DNA from 3 places in the Staphylococcus sp. GDY8P57P genome. Region 1 is predicted to be linked to each of the others. Evidence: predicted binding sites of a transcription regulator. Region 1 holds the regulator's gene; each other region holds the start of a gene.

Evidence for each region. The regulator LexA, encoded in region 1, represses DNA repair genes until DNA is damaged. The targets are predictions, from matches to a motif close to CGAACATATGTTCG.
Region 2: a site for LexA is predicted at 5,588-5,601, ahead of addB (helicase-exonuclease AddAB subunit AddB). Genes of this name have one in related genera too.
Region 3: a site for LexA is predicted at 8,342-8,355, ahead of KA878_RS10730 (YolD-like family protein). Genes of this name have one in related genera too.

What each region holds. Positions count from the first base shown of each region.
Region 1 covers NZ_JAESLK010000005.1:19,799-30,487, forward strand. Annotated here, with positions in the region: gene sbcC (exonuclease subunit SbcC) at 1-2,460, opposite strand, end outside; gene sbcD (exonuclease subunit SbcD) at 2,465-3,589, opposite strand; gene KA878_RS02140 (CcdC family protein) at 3,751-4,218, opposite strand; gene KA878_RS02145 (YneF family protein) at 4,379-4,621, opposite strand; gene tkt (transketolase) at 4,956-6,944, opposite strand; gene KA878_RS02155 (DUF896 domain-containing protein) at 7,047-7,280, opposite strand; gene sosA (DNA damage-induced cell division inhibitor SosA) at 7,404-7,637, opposite strand; gene lexA (transcriptional repressor LexA) at 7,780-8,403, shown strand; gene KA878_RS02170 (CAP domain-containing protein) at 8,633-9,658, opposite strand; gene guaC (GMP reductase) at 9,673-10,650, opposite strand.
Region 2 covers NZ_JAESLK010000003.1:192,133-202,821, forward strand. Annotated here, with positions in the region: gene mnmM (tRNA 5-(aminomethyl)-2-thiouridylate-methyltransferase MnmM) at 1-531, shown strand, start outside; gene KA878_RS01575 (transcriptional regulator, SarA/Rot family) at 671-1,072, opposite strand; gene KA878_RS01580 (alpha/beta fold hydrolase) at 1,429-2,256, opposite strand; gene KA878_RS01585 (proline dehydrogenase family protein) at 2,481-3,482, shown strand; gene KA878_RS01590 (TVP38/TMEM64 family protein) at 3,788-4,360, shown strand; gene lepB (signal peptidase I) at 4,365-4,889, shown strand; gene lepB (signal peptidase I) at 4,904-5,476, shown strand; gene addB (helicase-exonuclease AddAB subunit AddB) at 5,635-9,123, shown strand; gene addA (helicase-exonuclease AddAB subunit AddA) at 9,116-10,689, shown strand, end outside.
Region 3 covers NZ_JAESLK010000035.1:5,000-15,688, forward strand. Annotated here, with positions in the region: gene KA878_RS10705 (YfcC family protein) at 1-1,134, shown strand, start outside; gene KA878_RS10710 (amidase domain-containing protein) at 1,219-3,333, opposite strand; gene KA878_RS10715 (YhgE/Pip domain-containing protein) at 3,543-6,359, shown strand; gene KA878_RS10720 (hypothetical protein) at 6,538-7,053, opposite strand; gene isaB (immunodominant staphylococcal antigen IsaB family protein) at 7,254-7,784, shown strand; gene KA878_RS10730 (YolD-like family protein) at 7,905-8,318, opposite strand; gene isaB (immunodominant staphylococcal antigen IsaB family protein) at 8,708-9,283, shown strand; gene KA878_RS10740 (arginine repressor) at 9,466-9,930, shown strand; gene arcA (arginine deiminase) at 10,288-10,689, shown strand, end outside.

The DNA of each region.
Region 1 (10,689 bases):
TATACTATTGAATTTTTCTTTATTACTTTGTACTTTATATTGAACTGTAGCACTCATTTCCATGTAATGATTATACTGTTTTTCAATTTCAGTCTTAGTAGCGTCTAACTGATCAACCGCTTCAGGTACTTGACCTTTCGTAATATTAGATAAACGCTCAATTTCTAATGTGAATTTTTGATGATCTTGTTCATATTGCTTAATCTTCATTTCAATTTGTTCTTTGCTATTTAACTTAGCAAGTAAAGATGCAACATCTTCATATGAATTTAATCCTATACGTTCCATTTCTTGATTAATCTTGTCGCTATAATCATTTAGTTCTTGTTTAAGTTCCTCGATACCTTGCTGATTATTATTTAAATTATTAGATTCAATTTCAATTTGTTGCTTTGTTTGGTTTAATTCTGACTCTAAAGTTTCTTTCTTCATTACATATTCACTAACAATTTGATCATATTCCATGTAGCATTGTTCAAAATTTGATATGTCTTCGTAGTTGGTATTATCTTTAAAATCCAATATTAATGTTTCGTAATATTGCTTCAATGATTGTAATTTTTCATGTTTAATCTGTAAACTATGATAGATGTCTTTTTGCTTTTCGAGTTCTTTTTTTAATTTCTCAAGTTCTTTTAATTGAAGCTGCAGATTTTCTTTTTCTTTACTTTTTACTGTTAATTGGGCTTCTATTTCACCAATGTCGTTAATTTCATCATCATTAAACTCTAATTCATTCATTTGTTTACTAATATGTTCAGAAGTCGTTTCAAGTTTTGTTAACTCATTCACTTTAGAATTCAACTCATTATTCACATTTTTTATTAAACTTTGATTTCTAGCGATTTCATTAAAGTTGATATGCTCATTAAGTGATTCAATCTCATTCCCACATATTGGACATGTGTCTCCAACGTGAAGCGCATTTTGAATCTCTTGAATAAATGTTTGTTTATCATTTAAATCAATATTTGTTTTATCTATTTTCTCTAATTCAACCTTCAAATCTGAGATCTGTTCTTTAACCTCACTAATTTTAATTTCAGTTTCGTTATATTTTTGATTTAATAATTGAAATTTATCTTTACTCTCTTTTAAAGCCATTTTTTTATCATATGTCATTTTTAATTCAAATATAACTTGGTTAAGTTTTTCAATATTTTCACTACTAACATCTATTTGAGCAATTTCATTATTTAAATTATTGATTAAGACTCTATTTTCTTCTTGCGTTTGATTATTACTTTTAAGATGCGCATCATTTTGTTTAATTTCTTCAAATGCTTTCTGATATTTATTCAAATTCATATAAAATTGTTTTGTTTTTTCAACGTATGCTGCTTTATTAGTAACCATTTCAGACTGTTCATTTAAATTATTCTGTTCTTTTTGGAGTTTGTTCAAATTTGCATTAAGTTCTTCCAAATATTTTAAAATAGTATTTAACTTCTGTTGCGTATCTTTTAGCTTTTGTTCTTTAGCATTTTTTTGATCGTATAAATGACTTAAGGGTTTAACTTCCATTATTTTATGTAATTCACTTTTTAATTCTTCAATATACGCTTTATTTTTTTCAAGTTGAATTTTTTCATTTTTATTACGTTCTAGTTCTTTTAATGAATCAATTAAATTATGATTTGACTCTATCTTGCGTTTGATAGATTCAAGTGATTCGAAATGCTGTGATTTTAGATGTTCATATTCTTCACCTAAACGTTGACCTACTTGTTCAAATTGAGGTATTGCATTAACAATTTCTTTAGTTTGCATACTATTTAAGTCTTTAAATTGAATTAATGTATCATCTTCAAATGTTTCAACATCATCCCAAAGCATCTGAATTTGATCATAACGTGTTTCAATGTGCTTTTTCTCATCTTTAACTTGATTCATTAATAAATTCTGCATCTCTTCAAAACGTATACTGTTAAATAGCGTTCTTAAAATACTCTGTTTATCAGAACTATTTGAAACTAAAAATTTCTTAAATTCGCCCTGTGGTAATATAAATAATTGTCTAAATTGCTCCGCATTTATACCTAATAGTTCTTTGATATAACTATTACCTGAACTAATTTTACTCTCTCGCAATTCATATGACTGACTATCTTCATCAAATTCAAATACATCAAGTTTCCCTGCTGTTGGCGATGAATTTCCCTCTTTAACGAAACCAGCTTGTCTATATATTTTAAATTTCTTATCATTGATATTAAATTCATACTCTACACTCATTGGTGATTTACCATCAGCGAAATGACTTCGCAATTCACCCTCATTTCTTCCTTCTGTTGAAGCCTTTCCAAATAATGCATAAACAATAGCATCAAACAACATCGTCTTTCCCGAACCAGTTTTCCCGCTAATTAAAAATAACTGTTCATTATTTATTTGTTGAAAATCAATCATTTCGTGTATAAATGGTCCAAAGTTATTAAGTATTAATTTAGTTGGTCTCAATGATTTAATCCTCCTTATAAATAACTTGGTTTAATAATTGGTGTATCTTTTTCTCTTGATATTCTGTTAAATCTTCATCTGTAATCGTTTTAAAGAAATTTTTAATGATTGTAGGATCATCTGTTGTTTTAAAATTTGCATAAGTGGTATCATTTCGACTTTCAAATGTGATATTACTTAAAGATAATGTATTCGGAAATAGTTGTTTAAGGTGGATAATTGGATCAGTAACATGTGACATATTTTTTAATTTAAAATGGAAATAGTTGTCTTTACTCTTCACAGGAACATTTCCTTGTACGACATCCATATAGTCACCTTCAATTTCTTCTAATTCTCGCAATGGCTTCAATTGAACAAACTTAGTTTCAATGTTGTTTTTTGATTTTATTGTTAATCTCTTATAACCTTTAGCTTGATTAACCTCTGAAAATGAATATTGCAATAGTGAGCCACTATAATCAATGACATTATCGGTGATGCTAAACGGATGATGCAAATGTCCTAAGAGCACTCTATCGAACATTTTAAAATTAGACTTTTCTACACTCTCAACTGTCCCAATTGTAAGAGGTCTCTCAGACTCTGACGTTTTACCACCTTTAATAGTTAAATGGCCAATTAATATATTGATTTGATTTTGATCTAAATGCGTTGATAAATGCTCGATACATTTTTGAGTTGCTTGCTCATAGGTCTTTATCTCATCGTCATTAAAAAAGGCTTTAATTTCACTAATTGTGGCAAATGGGAGTGTGTAAAAGTTGATGTCATTAATCGTTATGGGTGTAGACATTGAATGAAGTTGCGTTCGAATATATAAATGTGAAAACTCAAACCAAGTAGAACCATAGTTTAATCTTTCTCTACCATCATGATTTCCATTCGTTATAATCGTCGGAATCTCCATGTTTACATTGATTGTTTTAATCGTTTCTTCAAAAAGTTTAATTGTTTCCTTACTAGGATAAGACGTATCATAAATATCACCTGAAATGATTAAAACATCTGGTTTCTCGTCTTTCAAATTCTCAATAAACTGGTTTAGTATGTATCGTTGATCTTCTAAAAATTGCTTACCATTTAAAATCTTACCTAAATGCCAATCAGCAGTATGAATAATCTTCATTTTAACTCCTCCATCAAGAACATTTGTTCGTATTTATTATATCCTGAATTACTTCATAGTTCAAACTAAAAAAAGGTGGAACGATATCATTAAGAAGTCGTCTTCCACCTAACAAACAATGTGTCTTTATATTCTTTCAAACACGCTATGCTAACCCTAGCTTATTTTACAATTCTACTTTTCAATTTTTTATATTTATACAACATAGCTAATCTCCAAGGTACAATCATGCTAAAGGCTAATAAGAAGAACATACCGCCAATTTCACCTGGATCAATTTGACTACTAATAAATATTTTAATTACAGTTCGTATAATTAACAATGATATTAAAATAATTGGAAATGCTTTAGAACGCTTCATATAAATATCAGTACCATGTATCTCAAAATGACTTGTCCATATTAGGACTGTAGAGAATAAAACGCCGAGTATGATTGATTCTAAGATTTCCATCCCAGTTAATCTAAAGTACGGAATCACATACATCAATGCACCTGTAGCCATAAAAAATGGTGGTAAAATGATTTTCTTTTCATTAACAGGAAAGTTTTGTGCTTTCATGCGAATAAAAATTACCACGATTCCCATAAATAATGCAAATACAATTGAAAAAATTAAATATGCCAACGTTACACCCTCTTATATTCATAAACTCTTACTAGAGATTACTTAATTAAAAGTAATTTGATATTTTAAATCTTTTTAATTTTTTTAAATAACACTAAAGATGTTTTACTATAAAAATAAAGGATTGTAAACCTTAAAGGTCTTACAATCCGTTAGAAGATTATTTTTTTGAACTTTTCATGTTTTGATCCATGTTTTTATTCATCATTGTCATCATTTGATTGATTTTCTTTTGCGATGGTTTTTGACCCATTTGCATCATCATCATACGTAACATTTCTTCATTAATAGGTGGGTTTTTTTTCAGATAATCCATCATGTATTTACGTGCTAAAAAGAAACCACCAACTAGTCCACCGATAAGCGCTACAATGATTAATAAAATTGCTAACCACGTTGCCATTGTTTCACCCACTTTCTATATCCTACTGAATTTTACTAAATTACTATTCTATTTTCAAGAGCTAGTTAGTAAATCTATATCCAAATGTTATCATAACAAATACTTACTCAAATGTAAGTCTTATTTTTAAACTTACACATAAAAATTTAAAATCAATTATATATTTTTATAAATAAATGAAGCGGGACAAAATTCAATTTGAATTCATTGTCCCGCCCCTACAAAGATATATGACTAAGAAGGCATGTTCAAACGCTGTCTTAGATTAGTTAACTTCTAGGCATTAACTAATATTTCCACTATCTTTTTGTGCCAAGCTTTCATTTTTCCATCATTAAAGTGTACGAATTTGATTTAATACATTTTCTTTTGTGAAACCATATTTTTCGACAACTAAATCACCAGGGGCACTTGCACCAAACTGATCAATACCAATCACTTTACCTTCTGTTCCAACATATTTATGCCATCCTAGTGGTGATGCCATTTCAATTGCCACACGTTTAGTGATTTCTTTAGGAATTACAGATGCTTTATATTCATCTGATTGTTGTTCAAAAGCAAACCAGTTTGGCATTGATACTACACGTACACCTTTACCTTGTTTATCTAAATCTTTAGCCGCTTCAATAGCTAAGCTAACTTCTGAACCAGTTGCTAGTAACAAGTATTCAGGCTTAGTTTCTGTTTCAAAAACAACATAAGCACCTTTACGAACACCTTGTTCAACTGTATCTTCATCAACGTCTAAATATGGTAGATTTTGACGTGTAAGTACTAATGAAGTAGGTGTTTGTTCTGATTCTAGCGCAACTTCCCATGCTACTCTTGTTTCGTTTCCATCCGCGGGACGTATAACATTCATATTTGGAATAGATCTTAATCCAGCTAATTGTTCAATTGGTTCATGAGTAGGACCATCTTCACCTACTGCAATTGAATCATGTGTAAAGATAAATGTTGAATTTAATCCCATAATAGCTGATAAGCGTAACGCAGGTTTTAAGTAGTCACTAAATACAAAGAATGTTGCACCATATGGATGTAAACCGCCGTGTGCTGCCATACCATTTACAGCTGCACCCATTACGAATTCACGCACGCCAAACCATATATTTTTACCTTCAGGTGTATTTCTATCATAATCAGTTGCTTCTTTTACATTTGATTTATTTGAACCAGCTAAGTCAGCTGAGCCACCAAAGAATGAAGGCACAGATTTACTTAACGCTTGGATGATTTCTCCTGAATCAGCACGAGTTGCAGCATTATGATCGCTATCAAAGCGTGGTAATTCATCTCTATAATTTGTTGGTAATTTACCGCTAATAGCCAATTTAAATTCATCAGCTAATTCTGGATATTTATTTGAATACGTTTCTAATAATGCTTTCCATGCGTCTTCATGTTCATTTGCACGTTTTAGCATTGTAGTTTGGAAAATTTCATATACTTCTTCTGGAACGTTGAAACGTTTTTCTGGATCTAAACCATATGCTTCAAATGTTAATTTTCTTTCATCTGAACCTAGTGGTGCACCGTGAACGCCATTCGTTCCGCTAACATTAGGCGCACCATAACCAATAATTGTCTTAACTTCAATCATCGTTGGTCCATGTTGTGATTTAGCTTTCGTAATCGCTTGATCAATAGCATCAAGATCATTACCATCTTTAACTAAAATGTGATTCCAACCATAACTTTCGAAACGTTCTTTTACATCTTCTGAAAATGCTTTGTTTAATTCCCCGTCTAATGAGATATCATTTGAATCATATAATACGATTAATTTATCTAATTGGTTGTGACCTGCAAATGAAGCAGCTTCATGAGAAATACCTTCCATTAAGTCACCATCAGATGCTAGTACGTAAGTATAGTGATCAACAATATTGAAGTCATCTTTATTAAATTTACCAGCTAAATGATCTTCAGCTAATGCCATACCCACTGACATAGCAAAACCTTGTCCTAGAGGACCAGTAGTAACTTCAACACCATCAGTGTGTCTGAATTCAGGGTGTCCAGGTGTTTTAGAGCCCCATTGTCTAAATTGCTTTAATTCTTCTAATTCAAGACTACCTGAAACATGTAATAAGCTATATAATAGCGCAGAACCATGGCCTGCTGACAATACAAAGCGGTCTCTATTAAAATAGTCTTTAGATTGAGGGTTAAAATTTAAATGGCGTGTCCATAACGTGTATGCCATTGGTGCAGCGCCCATTGGTAACCCAGGGTGACCTGAATTAGCTTCTTCTATTGCATCGATACTTAAAGCTCTAATAGTATCTATCGCTAGTTGATCTTTCTCGTTAAACATCTCTAATACTTCCCTTCTATTTAAATCATATTTGTTATATTATAACTTAAAAATAGTGTAATTGATAATCGTTTAGTCTCAAAGAACCTTACTTTAAATTTACTACTTTTTATTTTGTGCTTGAATTTTTTTTAATTTTTCAGGCGTAACATCATTACCTTCTGGATCAATTACTTTTGTACTTTCAATTTGTTGTTTAAATCCTTTTCTAAATGCTTCTAAATATTTTTTACGTAATTTTGACTGTTCTTTAGCTTCAGCTTCCGTCAAGCCCTGCTCTTTTTTCTTTTTAGCTAGTTCATTAATTCTATCTATATTTAAATTATCTTGAGGCATCTTTATCACTCTTTCTATATTTTCCTATTTCATTCTCTTTTACTTCATAGAATATAACAAAAAAGAGGCCTAGGCAAAAGCTATAGACATTTCAATAGCTTCGATAGACCTCAAAATTGATACTTATCTGACAAAGGCGAACACTTTGTAGTCATTTTGTTCCCCATTCGTGTTATTTACGTTCTTATTATCATCTTTAATTATTGCCTGTTTAGAAATTGTATGATCAGTGATTTCGTACGTTTGTTCCGTTTGAGCGTTATGATATAAATTCATGAAAAATACTATAAAAACAACACAAGATATTGATACAACAGCTATATTCGTAATTAATTTATTTTTATATTTATTAAACATTACTTCCACCTCTAGAACATTTGTTTGTATACACACTTTAACAGAACATCTGTTCCTAGTCAACACAAAAACGAACAAATGTTTGTTCATTAAATAAATAAATGCTATACTATAGTTAAATAAAACTAGGGAGTGCCTATATATGAGAGAATTAACTAAACGTCAAAGCGAAATATATGATTATATTAAACATGTAGTACAAACGAAAGGATATCCACCTAGTGTTCGAGAAATCGGTGAAGCTGTTGGATTAGCGTCAAGTTCTACTGTCCACGGCCATTTATCGCGACTAGAAGAAAAAGGATATATTAAAAGAGACCCTACTAAACCAAGAGCAATTGAAATTGTTAGCGAACAAACGAATGATTCAGTTAACATGGAAGAAACAATTTACGTTCCTGTAATCGGTAAAGTTACTGCTGGTATTCCAATTACTGCAGTAGAAAATATTGAAGAATATTTTCCATTACCAGAGCATTTAACATCTACACACAATAGTGACATTTTCATTTTAAATGTTGTTGGTGAAAGTATGATTGAAGCTGGCATTTTAGACGGAGACAAAGTTATCGTTAGAAGTCAAACCATTGCTGAAAACGGAGACATTATTGTAGCTATGACTGAAGATGATGAGGCAACGGTTAAACGTTTCTATAAAGAGAAAACACGTTATAGATTACAACCTGAAAATAGTACAATGAGCCCAATTTATCTTGATAACGTAACCGTTATAGGTAAAGTGATTGGTTTATATAGAGAATTGTAGTTCTAAATTTTAAAATTTACGTTTACCTCTCTCTTATATATCGAAATAAATAAAGAACTAGCAAAGTTTACAATGTAGACTTTGCTAGTTCTTTTGCTTTTCATTTTCTTTTTTATTCAAAATTTCTTTAACTTTGTCTAGAATATCTAGTTTTTTCACATCTTTAGTTGTCATAATATCAACTTCCTTATCAACTAAAAGATACCCTAAATAAGTTGGTTTAAAACACTTACCCAGTATAATTTTCTGTCCAATATGGCTGACGCTCATCATTAAAATCAACGCCTACCCCTAGTGTTTTAAAATTTGAATTCAATATATTTTTTCTATGACCAAGTGAATTCATTAATCCTTCATGTGCAAATATACTATTTTGTTGACCGTAAGCTAAATTTTCACCTGCAGCGTTAAAGTCAATGTTATCAGCCTTTAATCTATCAAATGGGGATGCCCCATCTAAATTGTTATGATCAAAATAATTCTGTTTTACCATATCTTCACTATGCTTTCTCGCAGTATTAGACACATCTTGAGCATAACTTAATGTATTCAGTCCATGTTGTTTTCGCTCTGCATTAACTAAATCATAATTTTGATATTCAAAACTCTGTTCTAACGTTGAGGATGGTGCACCATAGTGTTGAGTCAATCTTTTTTCCATAGCATCACTAACTTGAAGTAATGCGGTAACACCATTGTCATTATGTTTATCATAAAAAACAGTTGTATAAATATTATCCTCATGGAAAACATCATATTCATCACTACTGATATCAATTCGATATCTGCCTTTAACCATTTCTTTTAACGGCTTACCAAGTCGTTCTTTTACGACATCTTTAGGTGTGTTATATTTCACTTTAGATTTAGAAGTAATGACATTCTGATTACTATACAATGCATTGACCTTATTATCAATATAGCTAACCATAACAAAGTTTTCGTAATCATTGTTGTAATAGGTATACCATTTCGTTCCATATTCGTTAGATGTTACTCTTTTAGGTTGACCTAATTGACGCTCAACTTTGTCTTTGGACATATTCATTTGAATATTATTGATTGCAAAGTCTTGATCTTTAGGTGTCTTTAGTGCATTGTTTTTAACACTTGAGTCTTGGTTCATTACTTGTTGAACTTTACTTCTTACGTCATTTTGAATATTTATTAGTATTTGATTTTCTTTTAATGGTATTAATAAAGTTACAAATAACAATACCAATGAAAGTAAAAAGAATTTTTTGATAATGTACACCTGCCACTCAAATTTTAATCTTTGTCCCCATTAAAAATTGAATTTCGTACGATAACATAATCTACAGTTGTTAATGATTTTAAATCTTTTCCACCTGCGTATGAAATTGAACTTTGTAAATCTTGTTGCATTTCAGTCAAAGTATCTTTTAATGACCCTTTGTGTTCAACAAACATTTTTTTGCCTTCTACATTCTTATGTTCGCCTTTTTGGAATTCAGATGCACTACCAAAATATTCTTTATAACGTTTACCGTCTAATTCAACTGTTTCACCTGGTGACTCTTCGTGAGCAGCAAATAAAGAACCAATCATCACCATACTCGCACCAAAACGAATTGATTTGGCTATATCACCATGTGTTCTTAAACCACCATCAGCAATAATAGGTTTACGTGCTGCTTTACTACAAATGTTTAAGGCTGCTAATTGCCAGCCACCAGTACCAAAACCAGTCTTAATCTTAGTAATACAAACTCTACCTGGCCCAATTCCAACTTTAGTGGCGTCAGCGCCTGCATTTTCAAGTTCTCGAACACCTTCTGGCGTACCTACATTCCCAGCAATTACAAATGATGAAGGAATATGCTTTTTAATATGCTTAATCATTTTAATAACTGAATCTGAGTGTCCATGAGCGATATCAATCGTAATATACTCAGGCGCCAATTGTTTGTCAGCTAAATCTTCAATAAATTTAAATTCATTTGCTTTAACACCTACTGATATAGAAGCAAATAAACCTTCTTTTTGCATATTTTGAATAAATGGAATACGAGCTTCTTCATCAAAGCGATGCATTATATAAAAGTAATCATTTTTGGCAAACCAATGCGCTAATTCTTCACTCATTACAGTCTGCATATTTGCAGGAACTACAGGTAACTTGAATGTTTTAGGTCCGAATTGGACAGTTGTATCACATTCAGAACGACTTTCAACGATACATTTATTTGGAATTAATTGAATATCCTCATAATCAAAAATTTTCATACTTTTTAGCCCCTATACAATCATATTTATTAAGTAAAA
Region 2 (10,689 bases), on a different contig from region 1:
AAAACGTTAATAACTGAACACATTAATTCGCATAGCATCGTCATTGATGCAACTTGTGGCAATGGTAATGACACGAAATTCCTTGCGCAACAAGTTCCAGAGGGTCACGTATACGGATTTGACATCCAAGCATCTGCTATTCAATCCACTTATGAAAAGGTAAAAACATACGATAATGTAACGCTCATTCAAGATGGCCACGAGAATGTGCAACATCATATCGATTCTAACTATAAAGGTCATATTGATGCCGCCATCTTCAATCTTGGGTATTTACCTAAAGGAGATAAATCTATCGTTACGAAACCAGAAACTACTATCAACGCGATTAATCACATCTTTGATTATTTAAGCGTTGAGGGCATTATCGTATTAGTTATCTATCACGGCCACCCTGAAGGTCAAATTGAGAGAGACGCTTTATTAACGTTTTTAGAAGCATTCGATCAAAATAAAGCACATATTCTTAAATATCAATTTATGAATCAAGTGAATCATGCACCCTTCATTTGTGCCATTGAAAAACGTTAGCTTTAACATCCAACAAGAAACCTAACATTCTTAATAAGAATACAGAAAATCCACTCCAAAATATTAATTACGGAGTGGATTTTTTATATAACACGCTTATATTATAAGTCGATACGTCACCAAACTTAAATTTTATAAATTAAACACGCATTAATAAATTTAAACTGTTTTCTAATATTTCATATCGTTTTTTTATAGTTGCGGTAATGAAATCTAACAGTTCATTTTTCTGTTCTTGTTTAGCTTCATTAAAATGTATAATTACAGTACGTTCATCATCCAAAGGACGTTCTTTAAAAATCCATTCAGAGTGAACCAATTTATTATATGTACGGGTACGTTTATAAGACTTAATATTAACGTAACTATCCATTTCTTTCAGCGTCATAGGACCTTTATCCCATAAAGTAAGTAAAATTAAAACCTCTTCTTTAGTTAAATCATAAGTTTCATATATTACTTTAAAAATAGAATTGATTTCCTTACAGACTTCTTCAAGCTGTAATATCATTGAAACATTCTCTCCTGCTTGATTACTCATGCTGCTCCCTCCCTAACCGATTGTACACATTCTGATTTTAAAATGATTAAATTATCTGTCACTATATATTTACCCAATTATCACTATTGTAATTAAACAATTTATAATAACTCCCAAAAATTAACTTACATTAAAGCAAATGTTAAAATACTTTAAATTTTAAACTCTAATAGACAAATATATAATTAAATTATTAATGATATACTATTTACATTATATTATATTTCCACTTATCTTTAAAAGTTATTAACTTACTATTACTAAATTAACTGAGTAAACCAAACAATTGCATTATATTTAATTGGGTGTTTAAAAAAAGCTAACCAACAAATTAAATCATTGGTTAGCCAAATATATTATACTTCTTCAATTTCTTCTTCATTAACAATAAAGCCCATTGTATTCACACTATTATTTAAAAATGTTAAAACATAGCGCATCACTTGATCACGTTCAGGTTCATTATGAATCTCGTGATAGAGCCCTTGCCAAACTTTATAATAAAATTCATTCGTGCTAAGTTTATTTTTCAATTCTTCTAAAGAACGCAATTCTAATAGTTTATCTTCTGTGCCATACATGAGTAAGGTTGGCATTGATTGGATGTCTTTCAAATGTTGTACTGTATCTTTCATTGTTTCTAGAACAATGTTATACCATTTATAAGTTACCTTTCTTAACATTAAACCATCTTGATTTGTTTCATCGATTACTTCATCATTTCGTGTTAAATCTTCAGGTTCTATACCCAAGTTAAAGCGTGCATCCTTAGAACCTTTACCAATATTAGAGATAAGCATATCTTTGCGCGTTTTATTGTTTCTTTTAAATTCTAACAATGGAGAAAGGAGTAACATACCCTCGATAGGCAATTCTGTTTTTTCAAGTACATTTAATAATATCAATCCACCTAGCCCGACGCCCATAACGAATGTAGGAATTTTATATTCATTTGCGATTCTAACCCATTCCAACAGCGTTTCATGGTAAATATCAAAATGCTCGAGTTGCCCTTTACTCGCTCTAGAAGTTTGACCTTGGCCAGGTAAATCACCCATGATTACGTGATAGCCATTACGTCTTAACATCGTAATGACATAAGCATATCTACCAGTATGCTCTAAGATATTATGCACTATAACAACGACACCTTTAGCATCATGTTCAGTTTCCCATTTCCACATATGTATGATTCCTCTCTAACTTATATTTCAATAAATGTATTATATCAGATTATCTGTTAAGTCTGGTGTAAATCTGAGACACAATCTCATTATAAATATTGTCCAACAATGTAATTATACTCTTTTTTATAGTATTCAGATAATTGAAAACGCTTTCTACTATGTAATATTCATGCTAAACTAATATTAAATTATTAGTTTAATGTAATTTGGAGGAATGGGATATGTCACTTTTCAAAAAATTTTTTATTGCATTATCAAATAGCACTTATTTAAATGAAACTGCCAAAAAAGTAGGTCCGAAAATGGGTGCTAACAAAGTTGTAGCTGGTAATACAATCGAACAACTCATTGATACAATCGAGAGACTCAACGATTCAAATATTGCTGTTACAGTAGATAATCTAGGCGAATTTGTTGGAACGGTTGAAGAAGCAAATCAATCAAAAAATGAAATTTTAGAAGTTATGCAAGCCATTAAAGATTATAATGTTGATGCACATATGTCAGTAAAATTAAGTTCACTGGGTGGTGAATTTGATACAGAATTAGCCTATAACAATTTAAGAGACATATTACTTAAAGCTAATGAATTCAATAATATGCACATTAACATTGACACTGAAAAATATGACAGTTTACAACAAATCGTTGAAGTACTAGATCGTCTTAAAGGGGAATTCAGAAACGTTGGTACTGTAATACAAGCTTATCTTTATGATGCAGTTGATTTAATTGATAAATATCCTAATTTACGCTTAAGATTAGTCAAAGGTGCTTACAAAGAGGATCAACAAATCGCTTATCAAACTAAAGAAGAAATTGATGAAAATTACATAAAAATCATCGAAAAACGACTTTTAAATGCTAAAAATTTCACTTCTATCGCTACACATGATGATCAAATAATTAACCATGTTAAACAATTTGTTAAATTACATAATATCGATAAGGATCAATTCGAATTTCAAATGTTATATGGATTCCGTAGCGAATTAGCTGAAGAAATTGCACGACAAGGATACCATTTCACTATTTATGTACCCTATGGTAATGACTGGTTTGGTTATTTCATGCGTAGATTAGCTGAGCGTCCACAAAATTTAGCACTAGCATATCAAGAGTTCGTCTCAACTAAAACATTGAAGAAAATTGGCCTTTTCACTAGTTTAGGACTTGGAGCAGCCTTTATAATTTCAGGTGTAACTAAACTTATAAAACGATAAGTCCGGGACAAAAATAATATAATGAAGCTATTTTGCAAATTCGCAGTAGCTGACTGAACTGAGAAGGCGCTTTAATCAAGCTTTTCTCAGTTCTAGTCATCCTTGCGGGGGTGGGACGACGAATTTAAAAGAATTCTGTTCCACTCCCTTTTTATTATATACCTTTATATTAAAGCTAAGGAATGAGTTCTAACTACTACCTATGACTGATTTGTAACCATAGAGGTAGATTTATAAATGAAACAGTGTACAATATTTCTATGAAATAATGACTGTTAATTCAATAGGAAGGATTTGATGTAACTGTGTTTCATCAAATTGAACAATGGTTTGATTTATTACAAGGTTTTGGTTATTTAGCTGGGTTTATCATATTATTTTTTAGGGCCATTGTACCAGTGCTTCCATTAACATTGTATGTTATTTTATGTGTTCATGCGTATGGCTTTTTAGCAGGTACGATTGTGAGTTGGTTAGGTGTTGTAGCAGGTACTTACACTGTCTTCTTCTTCTGTAGAAAATTTGTGAATGCCAACTTTATGAAACGGATTAAATCAAGACGATCAGTCGAAAGATTAATTCATTTTATTGACAGACAAGGTTTGGTACCTATATTTATCTTGATGTGCTTTCCATTTACCCCTAATACACTTGTTAACTTTGTAGCTAGTTTGTCTCATATTAGAGGTAAATATTACTTTATGATTTTACTTGTTTCTAAGCTTATTTCTATCACATTTTTGGCAATTATGGGAAAAAGTGTAACAACTTTTTTTACACATCCTTTTAGAGCAGTCATGATAATAATGATAACGATAGCATTATGGTTTATTGGTAAGAAAGTAGAAGGCTATTTTATGGGTTCGGACAAGGAGTGACAACGTGCGTAGAATTGCAAGTTGGGTAGTAGCATTACTATTTGCTTGTCTCTTTGTCATTTTTATACAAATGTTCATCATTAAAAGTGCGGTCGTTGAAACTAACGATATGTCTCCCACTTTAAATAAAGGTGATCGCGTCATTGTTAATAAAATAAAAATCACCTTTAACTTATTGGATGATGGTGATATCATCATGTATCGCCAAAATAATCAATTGCACTTTGGTCGATTGGTGGGTAAACCTGGTGAATCTATAGAAATCAGAAATGGTGAATTGTATAGAGATGATAGACAAGTTGACAAATTTTATGCTAAAAATAGAGATATTAATAATTTTGCGATAAGAGATTTACATGATTCTGATGGTGATATTATTCCACCAAATTCATATTTTGTTTTAAATGATAATGGTGATAAACGCAGTGATTCACGTAGATATGGATTAATAGATAAAGACGATATTGTTGGAGATGTTCATTTGAAATATTATCCATTTAAAGAATTTACCTATCAATTTAATAAGTAGATGAGGTGTTAATAGTGAAAAAAGAAATAGTTGAATGGATTGTGGCCATAGCGGTAGGTTTATTACTAGTATGGGTAATGGTAAACTTCGTCGCTAAGTCATATACGATTAAAGGCGATTCTATGGATCCAACATTAAAAGATGGCGAACACGTTATGGTCAATATTTTAGGATATAAAGTTGGAGACATTAAAAAAGGGAACGTTATCGTTTTTCATGCGAATCAACAAGACGACTATGTAAAACGTGTTATTGGCGTGCCGGGAGATAGTGTTGTTTATAAAGATGACAAACTATATGTGAATGGTAAAAAGATAGATGAACCGTATCTTGATTACAATGAAAAGCGTAAACAAGGAGAATATATTACGGGTTCATTTGAAACGAAAGATTTACTAAATGCCAATCCTAAATCCAATGTTATACCTAAAGATAAGTATTTAGTTTTAGGTGATAATCGAGAAGTAAGTAAGGATAGTAGAGCATTCGGGTTAATCGATAAAGATCAAATTGTAGGTAAAGTATCATTTAGATTTTGGCCATTCAGTGAATTTAAGTTTAATTTTAATCCTGACAACGATAAATAAAGGCATTGACTAATGATTTGATTTATACCTATCAGGGCTGGTAATGGAATGTTATAGAGGTTCCAACCAGTCTTTTTTTGTTCACTATTTTAATGCAACAAAACATTTTTAGGAACGTATGTTCTATGTTAAAATGAACTCAAAGGAGTGTGGGAATAATGGAGTTGAACGCATACATAGGTAGAGCCGGGACAGGTAAATCCCATTATATGATTAATAATATAAAGCAACAAATGAAAGATGACCCACTTGGTGATCCGATTATTTTAATCGCACCAACTCAAAGTACGTTTCAATTAGAACAAGCTTTTGTAAGTGACAAGGCATTGAATGGAAGTTTAAGAACTGAAGTGCTTCACTTTGAACGTTTGAGTTATAGAGTTTTTCAGGAAGTAGGGGGATTAACTGAAGAACGATTAACGCAAGCAGCCACTGAGATGATGATTTATGATCTTGTTCAACAACATCAATCTGAACTCAAATTATATCGATCACAAGTGAATTACTATGGATTTAGTGAGAAGTTAAGTGAGCAAATTCAAGATTTTAAGAAATATGCTGTTACGCCTGAACATTTGAAATCCTTTTTGCAAGATAATGGCATAAGTACGAGAACGAAACATAAATTAGAAGATATATCCTTCATATACCAATCTTTTGAGGAACGTATAAATGGAACGTTTATTACCTCAGAGGATAGCTTAAATCATTTTATTGATATTTTGAATCAATCAGAATGGATTAAAAGGTCAGAAATATACATAGACGGGTTCCATAACTTCTCTACATTGGAATATCAAATAATTAAAGCGCTGGTACAAAATGCCAAAAAAGTTACAGTCCTTCTGACAACAGATGGTATTGAAGATCCATTCAGTCTCTTTAGAAAACCATCCGAAGTATTAACCCACTTAAAGGAAATTGCTAATGATTTAAATATAGACTTACAACAACAATTATTTAAACAACAACATCGTTTTAACAACAAAGATTTAATGCAATTGGAACAACAATTTGATGCACTGCAAATTAATCCTGTAACTTATGAAGGTAATATTAATATTTTAGAATCATCAAGTATACGTGAAGAAGTGAATGAAGTGGCTCGCCAAATTATAAAAGATACACGAGATAAGCAATATCGATACCAAGATATCGCTATACTGTATCGCGATGAAAGCTATGCCTATTTATTTGACTCTGTACTTCCACAATATGACATCCCATTTAATATAGATACCAAAAGATCAATGACACATCATCCCATCATGGAAATGGTGCGTTCGCTTTTAGAAGTAATTCAAACGAACTGGAATATGAGTCCGATGATGCGCTTAATTAAAACCAATATTTTGTCTAATCATTTTAAAGATAGTGCGTATTTAATTGATTTATTAGAGAATTTTGTAGTTGAACGTGGCGTTTATGGCAAACGTTGGCTCGATGATAAATTATTTAGTGTAGATAATTTTACTAAAATGGGCCGAAAAGAGCATAAATTGACTGTTGAAGAACGAGAAACGTTTGAGCAAGTCGTTAATTTGAAGCATGATATTATCGATAAAATAGTAACTTTCGAAAAGGCAATGAACGAAGCGGATAATGTAAGAGGATTTGCGACAGCATTTTATGAAACTATGGAGTCATTTGATTTACCAAAATATTTAATGACACATCGGGACCAACTAGATGTCGAGGGTCATCATGAAGAAGCAGAAGAAATTGACCAAATTTGGAATGGCCTTATCCAAATATTAGATGATTTAGTCACTGTATTTGATAATGAAGATATGACACTTAAACGCTTTTTAGAAGTTTTTGATATTGGTTTGGAACAATTAGAGTTTGTTATGATTCCGCAAACACTCGACCAAGTTAGTATAGGGACAATGGATCTAGCTAAGGTAGACAATAAAAAGCATATTTATATGGTTGGAATGAATGATGGCGCAATGCCACAACCTGTTTCGTCTTCTAGTTTAATAACTGATGAAGAAAAGAAAATGTTTGAGCAACAGACACAAGTTGAATTGAGTCCAACCTCAGATATCTTACAAATGGATGAAGCATTTGTTTGCTATATTGCGATGACACGAGGCAGTGACCAAGTTACATTTTCATATAGCTTAATGGGGGCTCAAGGTGAGGATAAAGAGAAGAGTCCGTTTCTTGATCAAATACAAGCATTGTTTAATGGTTTAGAAGTAACGAATATTCACTATAAACATAATGCTCAACCTATTTCTTTAATGGAACATCCGCATCAAACTAAGGTAGCACTATTTGAATCGCTAAAGCGTTGGTTGGAAGCAGAGATGGTTGCAGATATATGGGTAGATGCGTATCAAGTTATGCGAGATAATGACAAATTGAACGATGGTTTAAGTTACTTATTAACAGCGTTGACATATGATAATGAAACGGTGCAATTAGATGAACCGTTGGCAGCATCATTATATGGTTCAACAATTAATGCCAGCGTTTCTAGATTTGAAGGATATAATGACTGTCCATTTAAACATTACGCGAACCATGGTCTAAGATTAAATGAACGCACGAAATATAAACTTGAAAATTTTGATTTAGGTAATATTTTCCATACTGCATTAAAGTATATTTCTGATAAGATTAATGGCGATTTTAAAAATCTTGATAATAAAAAGATTCGCGCATTAACTGTTGAAGCTTTAGAAAATGTATTGCCGCAAGTTCAGTTTAATCTTATGGATTCAAATGCGTACTACCGATATATGTCTAAACGAATTGGTGTTATTGTTGAAAGTACGCTGAAAGCACTACGCTACCAAAATAAAAATACAAAGTTTAAACCGCAACGATTCGAAGCAGGATTTAGAAAATCACCTAAGAACAGTGAAGAACTTATTGCACAACCATTAATTACAGAACAAGGTATTCCAGTTAATATACGCGGACAAATTGATCGTATAGATGCTTATACTAAGAATGATACGAGTTATATAAATATCATTGATTATAAATCATCTAATCCGAGTGCGACATTAGATTTGAAAAAGGTTTATTATGGCAAACAAATGCAAATGATGACTTATATGGATATTGCATTGCAAAATGCCCAAAGACTGGGCTTGTCAAATGAAATTAAACCAGGTGGACTATTGTATTTCCATGTCCACGATGAACGTCTTAACTTTAAAGATTGGGGCGAATTGCAAGATGATGCTTTAACAGAAGATAAACTGGAACAAGCATTTTTGAAAGAGTATAAATTACGTGGCTTAGTTAATAGTGATATGGATGTCGTAGATGCATTAGATATTCGATTAGAAGACATTGGCAAATCTGATATTGTTCCAGTTAGTTTGAAGAAAGATGGAAGTATTGGTAGTAGGGGAAGTAGTGTGGCTGATGAAACAACGATTCATAAATTTATTAAGCACAATAAAGATAATTTTATAAATACTGCTACAAACATTATGAAAGGTCACACTGAAGTTGCACCACTTAAATTTGATGACCAACTCCCATGCCAGTTTTGTAATTTTAAATCTGTTTGTCACGTGGATACGATGATAGATAGTAAACATTATCGTCATGTAGATGAAACAATAGACCCTATTAAAGCAGTACAAGATGTCGAGTTAGAAAGTGGTGATAATAATGAATGATATTCCGATTAAACCTAAAGATGCGCAATGGACAGATGCGCAATGGAAAAGTATATATGCTAATGGGAAGGATATATTAGTAGCCGCTGCTGCTGGTTCCGGCAAAACTGCCGTTTTAGTAGAAAGGATTATCCAAAAAATAATTAGAGACGAAATAGATGTTGATAAGTTACTTGTTGTAACATTTACTAATTTAAGTGCTAGAGAAATGAAACATCGTGTAGATCAACGTATTCAACAAGCTTCAATTGAAGATCCAAGCAATGAACATTTAAAGAATCAACGTATTAAAATTCATCAAGCACAAATTTCAACACTACATAGTTTCTGTCTAAAGATTATCCAACAGCACTATGATGTCATTGATTTAGATCCCAACTTCCGTACTATAAGTGATGTGGAAAATGTACTTTTACTTGAACAAGCTATTGATGAGGTACTAGAAAAACATTATGAAACACCAGATGTTGAGTTTCTTACGCTTGTGGAACAATTATCGAATGACCGAAATGATGATAGTTTTAGAGATTTATTAAAACGTTTCTACAACTTTAGTATCGCTAATCCATCACCATTTGAGTGGCTAGATTCATTAGTTGATATCTATGACAATGAAGATAAACATGTAGCTTATTTGAAAGAATTAGAAAAACTAGCAAAAATTTATATCAAAGCAGCATACCGTACCTTATTAGAAGCGGAAAATAACTTTTTAAATTGTATTGAAGCAGAAAAACATTTAGATGTTATTAAATTAGAAAAATACAAATGTGAAAAAATGCTAGAGGGTAATGTAATAAATTATGAAGAAATTATTAATTACGCTTCTGAAAAATTGCCTACAATTACTAAAAAATTAAAAGACACGAATGAAGACGCAGGTATAAGTGCTCAATTTTTAACAAATGCGAAAGACTTTTATGATGACTATAAAAAGCTATTATTAAATGTAAAAAATAAGTATTTAATGCGTTCTTTTGAAGAATTAAAGGTAGATATGAAGCGTTTAGCACCAAGAATACAGTATCTTGTTCGAATTGTTAAAGATATTATTAATGATTTTGCTGATAAGAAACGTAGTCGTAACGTTCTAGATTTTTCTGATTATGAACACTTTGCATTACAAATATTAACAGATCAAGAAGGAAATGCTTCACCCATCGCTAAAGCATATCGTGACCAGTTTTCAGAAATATTAGTAGATGAATATCAAGATACAAACCAAGTACAAGAAGCTATTATATCTAAAATTAAACGTGGCGATGAGTCTAATGGTAATTTATTTATGGTAGGCGATGTTAAACAATCTATTTATAAATTTAGACAAGCTGACCCAACGCTATTTATGAATAAATATCATCGTTTTACAAAGAATGGTGATGGAACTGGTATGCGTATTGATTTATCTAAAAATTTCCGTTCGCGTAAAGAAGTGCTCGCCACGACCAACTATTTATTTGATCATATGATGGATGAAGAAGTTGGTGAAATTGATTATGATGCTGATGCACGACTTTATTTTGGTGCTACTAAATATTCCGATAAATCTATGCCACTTGAATTACA
Region 3 (10,689 bases), on a different contig from region 1:
GTACAAAAGAGTGGTTCATTCGAATCAGGACTCTTAGCACTGACTAAAAAAACAAAAGGTCATGAATTCTTACTTGTATTCATGGTATCTGTATTAATGGTATTAGGCGGTACGCTTTGTGGTATTGAAGAAGAAGCGGTAGCATTTTATCCAATACTTGTTCCAATCTTTATTGCAATGGGATATGACTCAATTATATGTGTTGGGGCAATCTTCCTTGCGAGTTCTGTGGGTAGTACATTCTCAACTGTTAACCCATTCTCAGTTGTTATCGCATCAAATGCAGCGGGTACAACATTCGTTGACGGTTTATACTGGAGAATCGCGGGCTTAATCGTAGCTACAATATTCACAGTAGGTTATTTATATTGGTACTCTAAAAAAATCAAAAAAGATCCAAAAGCATCATATACTTATGAAGATAAAGCTAAATTCGAAAAACAATGGTCAGTTATTAACGATGATGGTGCTGAAAAACCATTTACATTACGCAAAAAAATCATTTTAATTTTATTCATTCTACCATTCCCAATCATGGTGTGGGGCGTTATGACACAAGGTTGGTGGTTCCCAATCATGGCCTCAATGTTCCTAGCATTTACGATTGTAATCATGCTAATGGTTGCATTAGGTAAAGATGGACTCGGCGAGAAAGTCGTCGTCGATGCATTTGTTGAAGGGGCATCAAGCTTGGTAGGGGTATCACTTATCATTGGCTTAGCACGTGGTATCAATATGATTATGAATGATGGCTTAATCTCAGATACAATCTTGAACTTCAGTTCATCACTTGTACAGGGTGTAAGTGGACCAATCTTCATTGTAATATTGTTGATTATCTTCTTCTTCCTAGGTTTCATTATTCCATCATCTTCTGGATTAGCAGTACTCGCAATGCCAATCTTTGCACCACTTGCTGATACAGTAGGAATTCCTAGATTTGTAATTGTTACAGCATATCAATTTGGTCAATATGCAATGCTCTTCTTAGCACCAACAGGATTGATTATGGCAACATTACAAATGTTAGACATGAAGTACTCTCATTGGTTGAAATTCGTATGGCCAGTCGTTGCCTTCGTATTCATCTTTGGTGGTGGCATGCTAATCACTCAAGTATTAATTTACTCTTAATAAATGAATTAAAAAGGTGGTTCACCCGGGTAGGGTGCACCACCTTTTTTGTGTAACAGTTTATTTACTCCATCCATTGCAATGTTATTTTGGTTCAATGTAATGTAAGGTTTTAGCTGTGTTTGCATCAATAGTGCGATATGACACGATGCCTAAACCTTTAACGTTAGATTCTGAAATGACGATTGAGCCATCACTGTTTACTTTTTCAACGAAAGCCACATGACCATATACGTCATGGGCGCCAGCTTGTCCTGCTTCAAAGACAACGGCACTATGAGTTGAAGGTGTTTGACTGACATCATAGTTATCACGTTCTGCGCGATTATCCCAATGATGTGCATCGCCCCAGTCACCACTGACTTGCTTACCAAATTGTTGAACACGTTCGTATACATACCAAGTACATTGACCTTGAGGATATGGTGAAGACGCATCCGTTACTTCGAATGATTTAAATCCACGACCTGAAGTATCTTTGCCACTCGATGTTTGTTTAGCATATTGATCTAAATCAGGCATTGTTTTCTTATCAAAATCTGTTAAGTGATAGTGCTTGATTAAACTGTTCAATTTAGTAGCATAGTTCGGATCCGTAGCATATGTACGACTCAAATGTTGTGTTGCATCACGATAATCTATAGCTTCACTCTTCCAGGTAGATTTATAGATTGTGGCATTACCATCAATACCATGTTTAATTAAATCAGCATAATCTTCCAATGATGCCTTCGTATTTGGGTATTTTCGGAAACCGGCATTAATACTAAACATACTTTGATCACTGCCAGCTTCTAAAGTATTAAAGTTAACAGATTGTCCTTTATAACTCCCCTTAATTCCAAATAAATTATAATTTGGCGCTTGTGCTAAAGCACTATTACCTGAACTTGACTCAAGAATAGCCTGTGCAATCATAACTGAGGCATAAATATCTTTGTCTTGACCAATTTGATGTGCATCTTTAGCAATAGATTTAATAAAGTCACGTGTATCTTTATTTTCAACTACTGCTATGTCTCCGTCAGTTACTTCATTACCATTAAATTGAGGTAAGGTTTGGAAGAGACTAGTTGAACGTGTGTTGCTTTGTTTAAAGTCATCTTCAAACGATTGTGCGGGTGCTGTCTTATGTTCAAGTTCGTCTTTAGTTGGTAATTGTGGATTATTAGATGTCGTCGTATCATCATTATCTTGTTCATCTTTAGACGTGTCTGATATGTTATCTTTTTTAGATGATTCAAAATTGTGATGCGTCTTTTTAGCATCTTCACTGTATTGATCCAGTACAGAATCTAAAGCGGATTCAGTTAAAGACTTACTATCAGAAGATGAGGCATGATTAGCGTCATCATTAGTACGAGTACTTGCATCATCCGTAGTAGATTCGTGTTGACGGTCAGTGTTAGCTACATCATGACTTGCTTGATGATCATCTGTGGTATCAGAAACGAAATCATCAATAGCATCTAATGCTTTGCTCACGCTCGCATCATCTTTATTTTGATTAGCTGTTGATTGCTGGTTCGTCGCCGTGTCATCTTGTTGTGTTGAATGGTCTGTTTGATTAGCTTGTTCATCGTTTTGCTTCACATCTTGATGCTCACGATGAGCTGTGTCGGCATCGTGTTCATCTGTGATATGGTCGTCATCTGTTGATTCACTAGAACTTGCGGGTTGCTCATAATCTGAAATATCACTGTCGAAATGGAATAGTGATGCAATTAAATTGGTTAAACTAAATCCATTTTGATATAAATCAGGATTTAAAAAGTTAGATGAAAACAAGCCGCTAGATTGTGCTTCGTCAAAAATAGGAGAAAGGGGTGTACGGTAAGTGTCCTGTTTGTCTTCATCACGCGTTTGATGACTACGAGATACGTTTTTGTTATCGTCATCCCTTCTTTCTGATGACGTATGTGTAGATTTATTTTGTTCTTTATTATTATGTTTCTTTGACGCTTCTTTAGTTGGTGTCTCTGAAGAGGGACTATCTGATTGTTTGTCATTTGATTCAGTCGTTTCATTCGTATGGTTATCATCTACATCTTCAGTATCATAAGTTGCTTCTTTTGATGTAGTGGATGCTTGTGTCTTAGCATTTGCTTGTGTGTCTTCAGCATGGGCAATGCTAGTTGTAAATGTTGGTAATACTAGCGTTGTAGTTAAAAAATAGATGATAAATTTATGCTTCGACATGACGCGCTTTGCCTCCTATCAAATAAATTATAGTGGTATGCGAATATATCAGAATTTGATATAATACTTATTATGGTTTTTAGTTGACCACTATCAACTAATTTCTACTTTACTCAATAAAAGTATTATACTAACTCTATAAAGAAAAAAACAATGCTTAAAATCATTTTGAGATAAAATCTTAATATTTCATTTTTAGGAGTGTGAAAATGAAAAACGCACTAAAACTATTTAAAACGGACTTGAAACGTGTGGCTAAGACGCCAGCAGTTTGGGTCATACTAGCTGGTCTGGCAATATTACCATCTTTTTATGCGTGGTTTAACTTATGGGCCATGTGGGATCCATATAGTCATACAGGTCATATCAAAGTCGCTGTTGTGAACGAGGACCGAGGCGACAAAGTTCGCGGTAAGAACATTAACGTGGGTAATACGCTTGAGAACAATCTTAAAAAGAATGATAAATTTGATTGGCAATTCGTTAGCCGGGAAAAGGCAGACCATGAAATCAAAATGGGGAAATACTATGCCGGCATATACATACCGAAAGAATTCTCACATCAAATTACTGGGACATTGAGAAAGAAACCGCAAAAAGCAGATATTGAATATAAAGTTAATCAGAAAATTAATGCGGTTGCACCGAAAATGACAGATACAGGTTCAACGGTCATTGTTGACGAAGCAAACAAACAATTCAATGAGACAGTGACGAAAGCGTTACTACAAGAAGCGAATAAAGTAGGTATTCAACTGGAAGATGAAGTGCCTACAATTAATAAGATTAAAAATGCAGTTTATGCAGCACATAATTCATTACCAGAAATTAATAAAATTGCAGATCGTATTGAATATTTGAATGATCATCAAGATGAGCTTGATAAATATGCTAATCAATTTCGTGCGCTAGGTAATTATAAAGGTGATGTTTTAGATGCACAACAAAAACTGAATGATGTGAATGCGGCCATACCATCATTAAACGAGAAAGCAAAACTCATCTTAGCACTTAATGAATATATGCCAAATATTGAGAAATTGCTAAATGTAGCTTCTAATGATATACCAGCACAGTTCCCTAAAATTAATAGAGGTGTAGATATTGCTAGTGAAGGGCTTGATTTAGCACATTCACGTCTGAACGATGCACAAGGATATCTTACAGCTGCGCAGCAACGTGTAGGTGATTACCAAGAAGCGGCCAATCGTGCACAAGAGGTAAATAATCAAGCTAATAACAGCTTGCGTCAACAAAGTACATCGGGATTGCCACACTATGATATTCAGAAGTTGAGTACGGATAGTAGCCAAGACACTGTCAACGATAATCAAATTGTGTCAGACAAAGACGTGAAGTCGATGAACAGTGCGCTTGCAGAAGCGTTACTCACACTTTCTAGTCATTCTGATACTCAAGCGAAAGCGACACAGTCAGACATCAATGCCTTGAAAACGATATCCTATGGCGTCATCGGTTCTAATCGACCAACTGAATTTAATGAGATGTTACGAAATTTAAAAACACGTCTTGAAAACAGCTCGAAAAATAACCAACAACTGATCGACGTATTAAAGGAATTAGAAAAAAGAGAACATGTCGATTTATCATCACAAATTAAACAAGTAGAAAGTGCAAATAATCGCATCAGTGATACATTGCGTTCAACGAATCAACTTATTGATGCCTTGAAAAATGGCAGTTCAGGAAAAGCAGAAGCGGTTAATGTATTACGTTCATTACCAGATTTAAATAAAGCGTTAGGTAACTACCGTGACTTTATTAAAAATGACTTAAACAATCGTTTGTTAGTCGTATCTAATCAAATTACGCAAGAATTAAATAAAGGTCAGAATACGCTATCAGACGTTCAATCTAAATTAAATACAATTAATCGTGTTATCATTGCGGGTCAAGATATTGTAGCGGATGGGCAAAATCGCATTGCTAATATTCAAAGCGAATTGCCGGCTTTAGAACAAACATATATTAATGCGATGCAAACGGCACAGAACTACTTCCCGACTGTAAAAGCAGACGTAGCGAATGCAGCAGACTTTGTTCGTAATGATTTACCTGAGTTAGAGCAACAACTTGCTAATGCGACAGCAACTGTAAATGCGAATTTACCAACATTGTTTAATAAGTATGACAATGCAGTTGATTTATTAAATCAAAATCAACCACGTGCGAAAGAGGCATTAGCTAACTTAGCGAATTTCTCTGAAAATCGTTTGCCTGATATTGAAAAAGATTTAGACAAAGCGAATAAAATCTTCAAGAAATTAGACGAAGACGATGCGGTTGATAAAGTCATTGATGCGTTGAAGAATGACTTGAAGAAACAAGCTAATGTGATCGCCAATCCAATTCATAAAAAACAAGTGGATGTCTTCCCAGTTAAAGATTATGGTTCAGGTATGACACCATTCTATACCTCATTATCTATATGGGTAGGTGCCTTGCTATTAGTAAGTTTATTGTCTGTAGATAATAAACATGAATCATTGAGAGACGAATTGACGAAACGTCAAATTTATTTAGGTAAAGGTGCATTCTTTATCATGATGGGAATCATTCAAACACTGATTGTAACCATTGGGGACTTAGTGATTTTGAAAGCACAAGTTGAATCACCGATACTATTTATCTTAGTTGCATTATGTGGTGCGATTGTCTTTAACACAATAGTGTATACATGCGTATCATTACTTGGTAACCCAGGTAAAGCAATCGCAATTATTTTATTAGTACTACAAATTGCCGGTGGTGGGGGTACTTTCCCAGTCGTTACAGCACCTAAATTCTTCCAAACCATTTCACCATATTTACCGTTCACGTATGTGATAGATTCATTACGTGAAACAGTAGGTGGCATTGTACCGGAAATATTAATCACAAAAATGCTTATCCTAGCACTATTCGGATTAGGATTCTTTATTCTAGGTATCTTAGTCAAACCAGTGTTAGATCCAGTAATGCGTAAAATTTCTAAACGTGTAGATGAAAGTAAAGTTACTGAATAGACGCAAAAATGATATTTAGATAGTAGGAAGCGACTGGGACAAAATTCCTAGCAAAATAGGGAGTGGGAGAGAATTCTTTTTGAATTCGTCGTCCCACTCCCTTCTTTATTTACTTATCCTGGAACTTTATGCCCCGGATGTTTTGGTAACATCTATTTAGCGTTAGCTCACTCAAATTTTATTGGTTTGTACCATTAGAATTATTTGCTTTAGCTGAACTACTTGAACTTTGTGTTGAACTACTTTGAGTTGTTGTTTTGTTCTGAGTGTTCGGTTGAGAGGTTGCCGGTTGTTGTGTCGATGGTTGTGTACTTGGTTGTTGTGTTGTTTGTGTTTCTTTCGTCTTTTTCTCTGAAGTAGCACTTTCTGAACTATTTTGTCTAGAACTGTTTTCTTTTGTTTTAGATGATTGTGTTGCAGAGTTATTTGGTTGTGTCGAATCATTTTGTTGAGTATTTACATTATTGTTTGACGCTGGCTCTGATTGTGCATTTTCCCCATTATCAGACGCATTAGATTGTGATTCAGTTTGTGTTTCACTTGTTTTATCTTTTTTGTCTTTTTTATCATGTTTTTCAGTTTTATGGTCATCGCTCGAATTTGAATGTTTAGTACCAGTTGCTGCAAAAAATATTGAAAAGCCTAAAGCAACAATAAGTAATAAAATGATGATACCTGCCAATACTTTTTTCAAAGTGTGTCCTCCGTCCTTAATTCATTTCTTTATCTTATTATAATAAAACTTCATAAAATAGATAGTATTAACACAACTTTATAATATTAAATTTTGTTTACTAAAATTTTGATAAATAGGTCTTAAGTACAGTGAATGTTTGTATGTATTGTGCGATAATATAAGTGAAGTGTAATTCTAATATAGAAAGAAGGACTAACATGAATAAAGTAGTTAAAACTATTGCCTCAACAACATTAGCATTTGGAACACTTTTAGGAGTGAGTAGCGCAGTACTACCAGTACAAGATACTGCCCATGCAGCAACTCAAACGAAAGGGTATTATTACGCTTATAATGGTTACGTTGATAAAGATGCTAAATTCTTAACAGATAAAAACTTTATTAACGCAATTAAGCATGACAACATTAAATTTAACGGTATTAAACTTGCTAAAACGAACAGTACAACAGTTAAAGAGAAGTATAATCAGAAATTTACTGGTGTAACGAGCGACGGTAAAAAAGCGAATAAGTTACAATTTATAGTCAAAGGTGATTTAACGTATAATCAACTTAAAAAAGCATATGGTAAAGATTTGAAAAAAGTAAAAGGTAACAAAAATGCCAAAGGTAGCGGTATTTACGTATACAAACCTAATAAAAATGGTTTAGCGGCATCATTCGTACTTAATGAAGGCAAAGTTGTAGAAGTAGATATTAGTTATGCAGGCTTTACAACAAGTAAATAACTTTAGATTTGGGAGTGGAACAACACAGTCGAAAGGAATGTGGTTCTACTCCCTTTATTTCAATTTAGCTAAAACGCAATACCTGGTTCAGTGATAAGCATCACTCATTGCGTACCACACTTACTCCACATTACAAATAACCGCAAAGTCGAGTTTCATTGTTTGTGAGCCATTCTCATTACTAATGGTGATGCATCGATTCAATGAATCAATCCGACGTATATAGGCTGCAATGGATTGAATATAACCATTTCTCCAATAACTAATCATCGCCAGTTGATGCTGTGTGAACTTGTAAGTCAGCTGACGATTAATCATTTCAAATTGATCATCTGATAAAGAAGGCATGGCAATTTTATTCTGTTCCTCAATAAAATCATTCAACCGTTGATATTGTTCTGGCATTGTCGCAAATGGCGCCCACTTCACCATGCCACGTCCTTGAGGAATATTAGCGTCTAAATATTGTCTTGGTATTTTACGATAATCTGTTTCATATTTATATTCATCTGGCGCATTAGGATTTGGAATCATGTTAACCACCTCAACATCATTATAGAACATATGTTCGTACTTTGGAAGAGGTTTTTTACAATATAAATGAATTTTATATTTATGGCGGAAAAGTAAAAAAGACTATATAAAAGAGCCATAAGTTTAACAAAGGGGAAGTAAACTTATGGCTATAGTCATTACATAATATAACTTTTTGTGAAGGAGTTAATGGGGATGTTACTCCTACATTTAGTATAACATAATTTATATAAAAACATTATTTAACGATTTGTGAAATTTAATTTTGTATAATTTATAACATTCACAGATTAAGCACAAATGCGCTTTCCTTATCAAAGAATAAAAATTGTATAACCACTTTGAATAGCGTATGATATGTTTAGTTATAAAGAAAGAAGGCTATTCATTTGAGAAAATCAACGCAAACATTCGTCACTGCAACCTTGGCATTAAGTACATTATTAGGTGTAGGTGTTACCGGTACATTAACGGAAACATCTATCGCACATGCCGAATCTAAAACGATGTCAAACACAACGACTACTCAAGCCAATGCGACATCTGCCTATTACAATTATAAAGGGTATGCGGGTCAAGACGTATCTTTTGTATTAGACAAACATTTTAAAAATGCAGTAAAAGCTGAGAATGTCACATTTAATGGTGTTAAATTAAAGCCAACATCATCGACTAAAAATGTTAAAAAATATGATCAATATTTCAGAAATGTATCTAAAGACGGTAAAACAGCATCATTACTTGATTTAAAGGTGACTGGGCAATTATCATTAGACCAATTAAATAAAGTTTATGGTAAAGACTTACAAAAAATTGATAATCATAAACATAATACAACGGGCATTTACTACTACCAACCCAATACAAAGGGAATGACAGTTTGGTTTGATGTAGAAAAAGGTAAAGTGGATCGTGTAGTAATGGGCTATAGTACCGTGAAACAAGCAATGAAAGAAACGAAATAGCATAATGGTGACACTCCGAAAGTTGAGTAATAATGCTCACTTTTGGAGTTTTTTTGTGAAAATAAATAAAAATGATAGCAAAATTCATGAAATAGCCAACACCACGATATACGAAAAGATGATACGTTAAAGGTAAGAATACATACAGCTTTATGCTGTATAGGGGTAGAGGAGTTTATAATATGAAAAAGAGTAAACGTCTAGATCTCATCGAAACGGTAGTTAAGAATAATCGCTTTAATAAAAAAGAAGAGATTGCAGATTATATTGATACACATTTTGGCGTACGTTATAGCATCACTACAATTTCAAGAGATTTAAAAGAATTAAAGATATTTAAAGTCCCAGCAGTAAGTAACCAATCGTATTATAAAAAGTTAGATAATACACAACAAATGGATGCTAAAACGAAACTACTTCATTATTACGATAATGAAATTCAAAGTATCATCATCAAAGATAGTTACATACTAATCAAAACCTCTCCTGGATTTGCACAAGGTATAAATTATTTTATTGATCGCATGAATATTGCAGAAATCCTTGGAACAGTGGGGGGCAATGACACATTAATGGTACTTACAAATTCAGAGGAAATGGCAAAATATGTTCACTATAAACTGTTTAATCATAAATATTCAAATTAATGCATAAAATATAATGTGGATTTACGTTTTGATGTTATCTATAATAGTGTGTGAAACGCTTAAAATATAATGTTCACATCTTGAGCGTTCATCGTGTTAAACGTAAAAATGATAAGTGTTTATAAATACAGAATGATGCATAAAAAACTTTTTCGGTTAGATATCAGCATGTCAACATGAATGAAATATACATAATAATCACTAATTACCTAACATTATTGTATATTCAATCAAAAATATGCATTGAATAACCAAAAAGCATGAATTAACACACATTTAGAATGTGAAAACAATCACATAATGAAATCTGAAAGCGCTTTATACTCTAGTTGTAGATAAATAAAGGAGGAAATGAATATGACTCAAGGACCTATCCAAGTAAACAGTGAAATCGGCAGATTGAAAACAGTATTACTCAAACGACCTGGTAAAGAACTAGAAAATTTAGTACCAGATCACTTAAGTGGCTTGCTATTCGATGATATTCCTTATTTAAAAGTGGCACAAGAAGAACACGACAAATTTGCACAAACACTTCGTGATGAAGGTGTAGAAGTTGTTTATCTAGAAAAACTAGCAGCTGAAGCCATTGCAGATAAAGATGTGCGTGAACAATTTATTGATGATATTCTTGCAGAATCTCAAAAAACAGTCTTAGGACATGAAGCTGAAATTAAAACATTCTTTGCGACATTATCTGACCAAGAATTAATCGACAAAATTATGGCTGGTGTAAGAAAAGAAGAAATTGAACTTAAA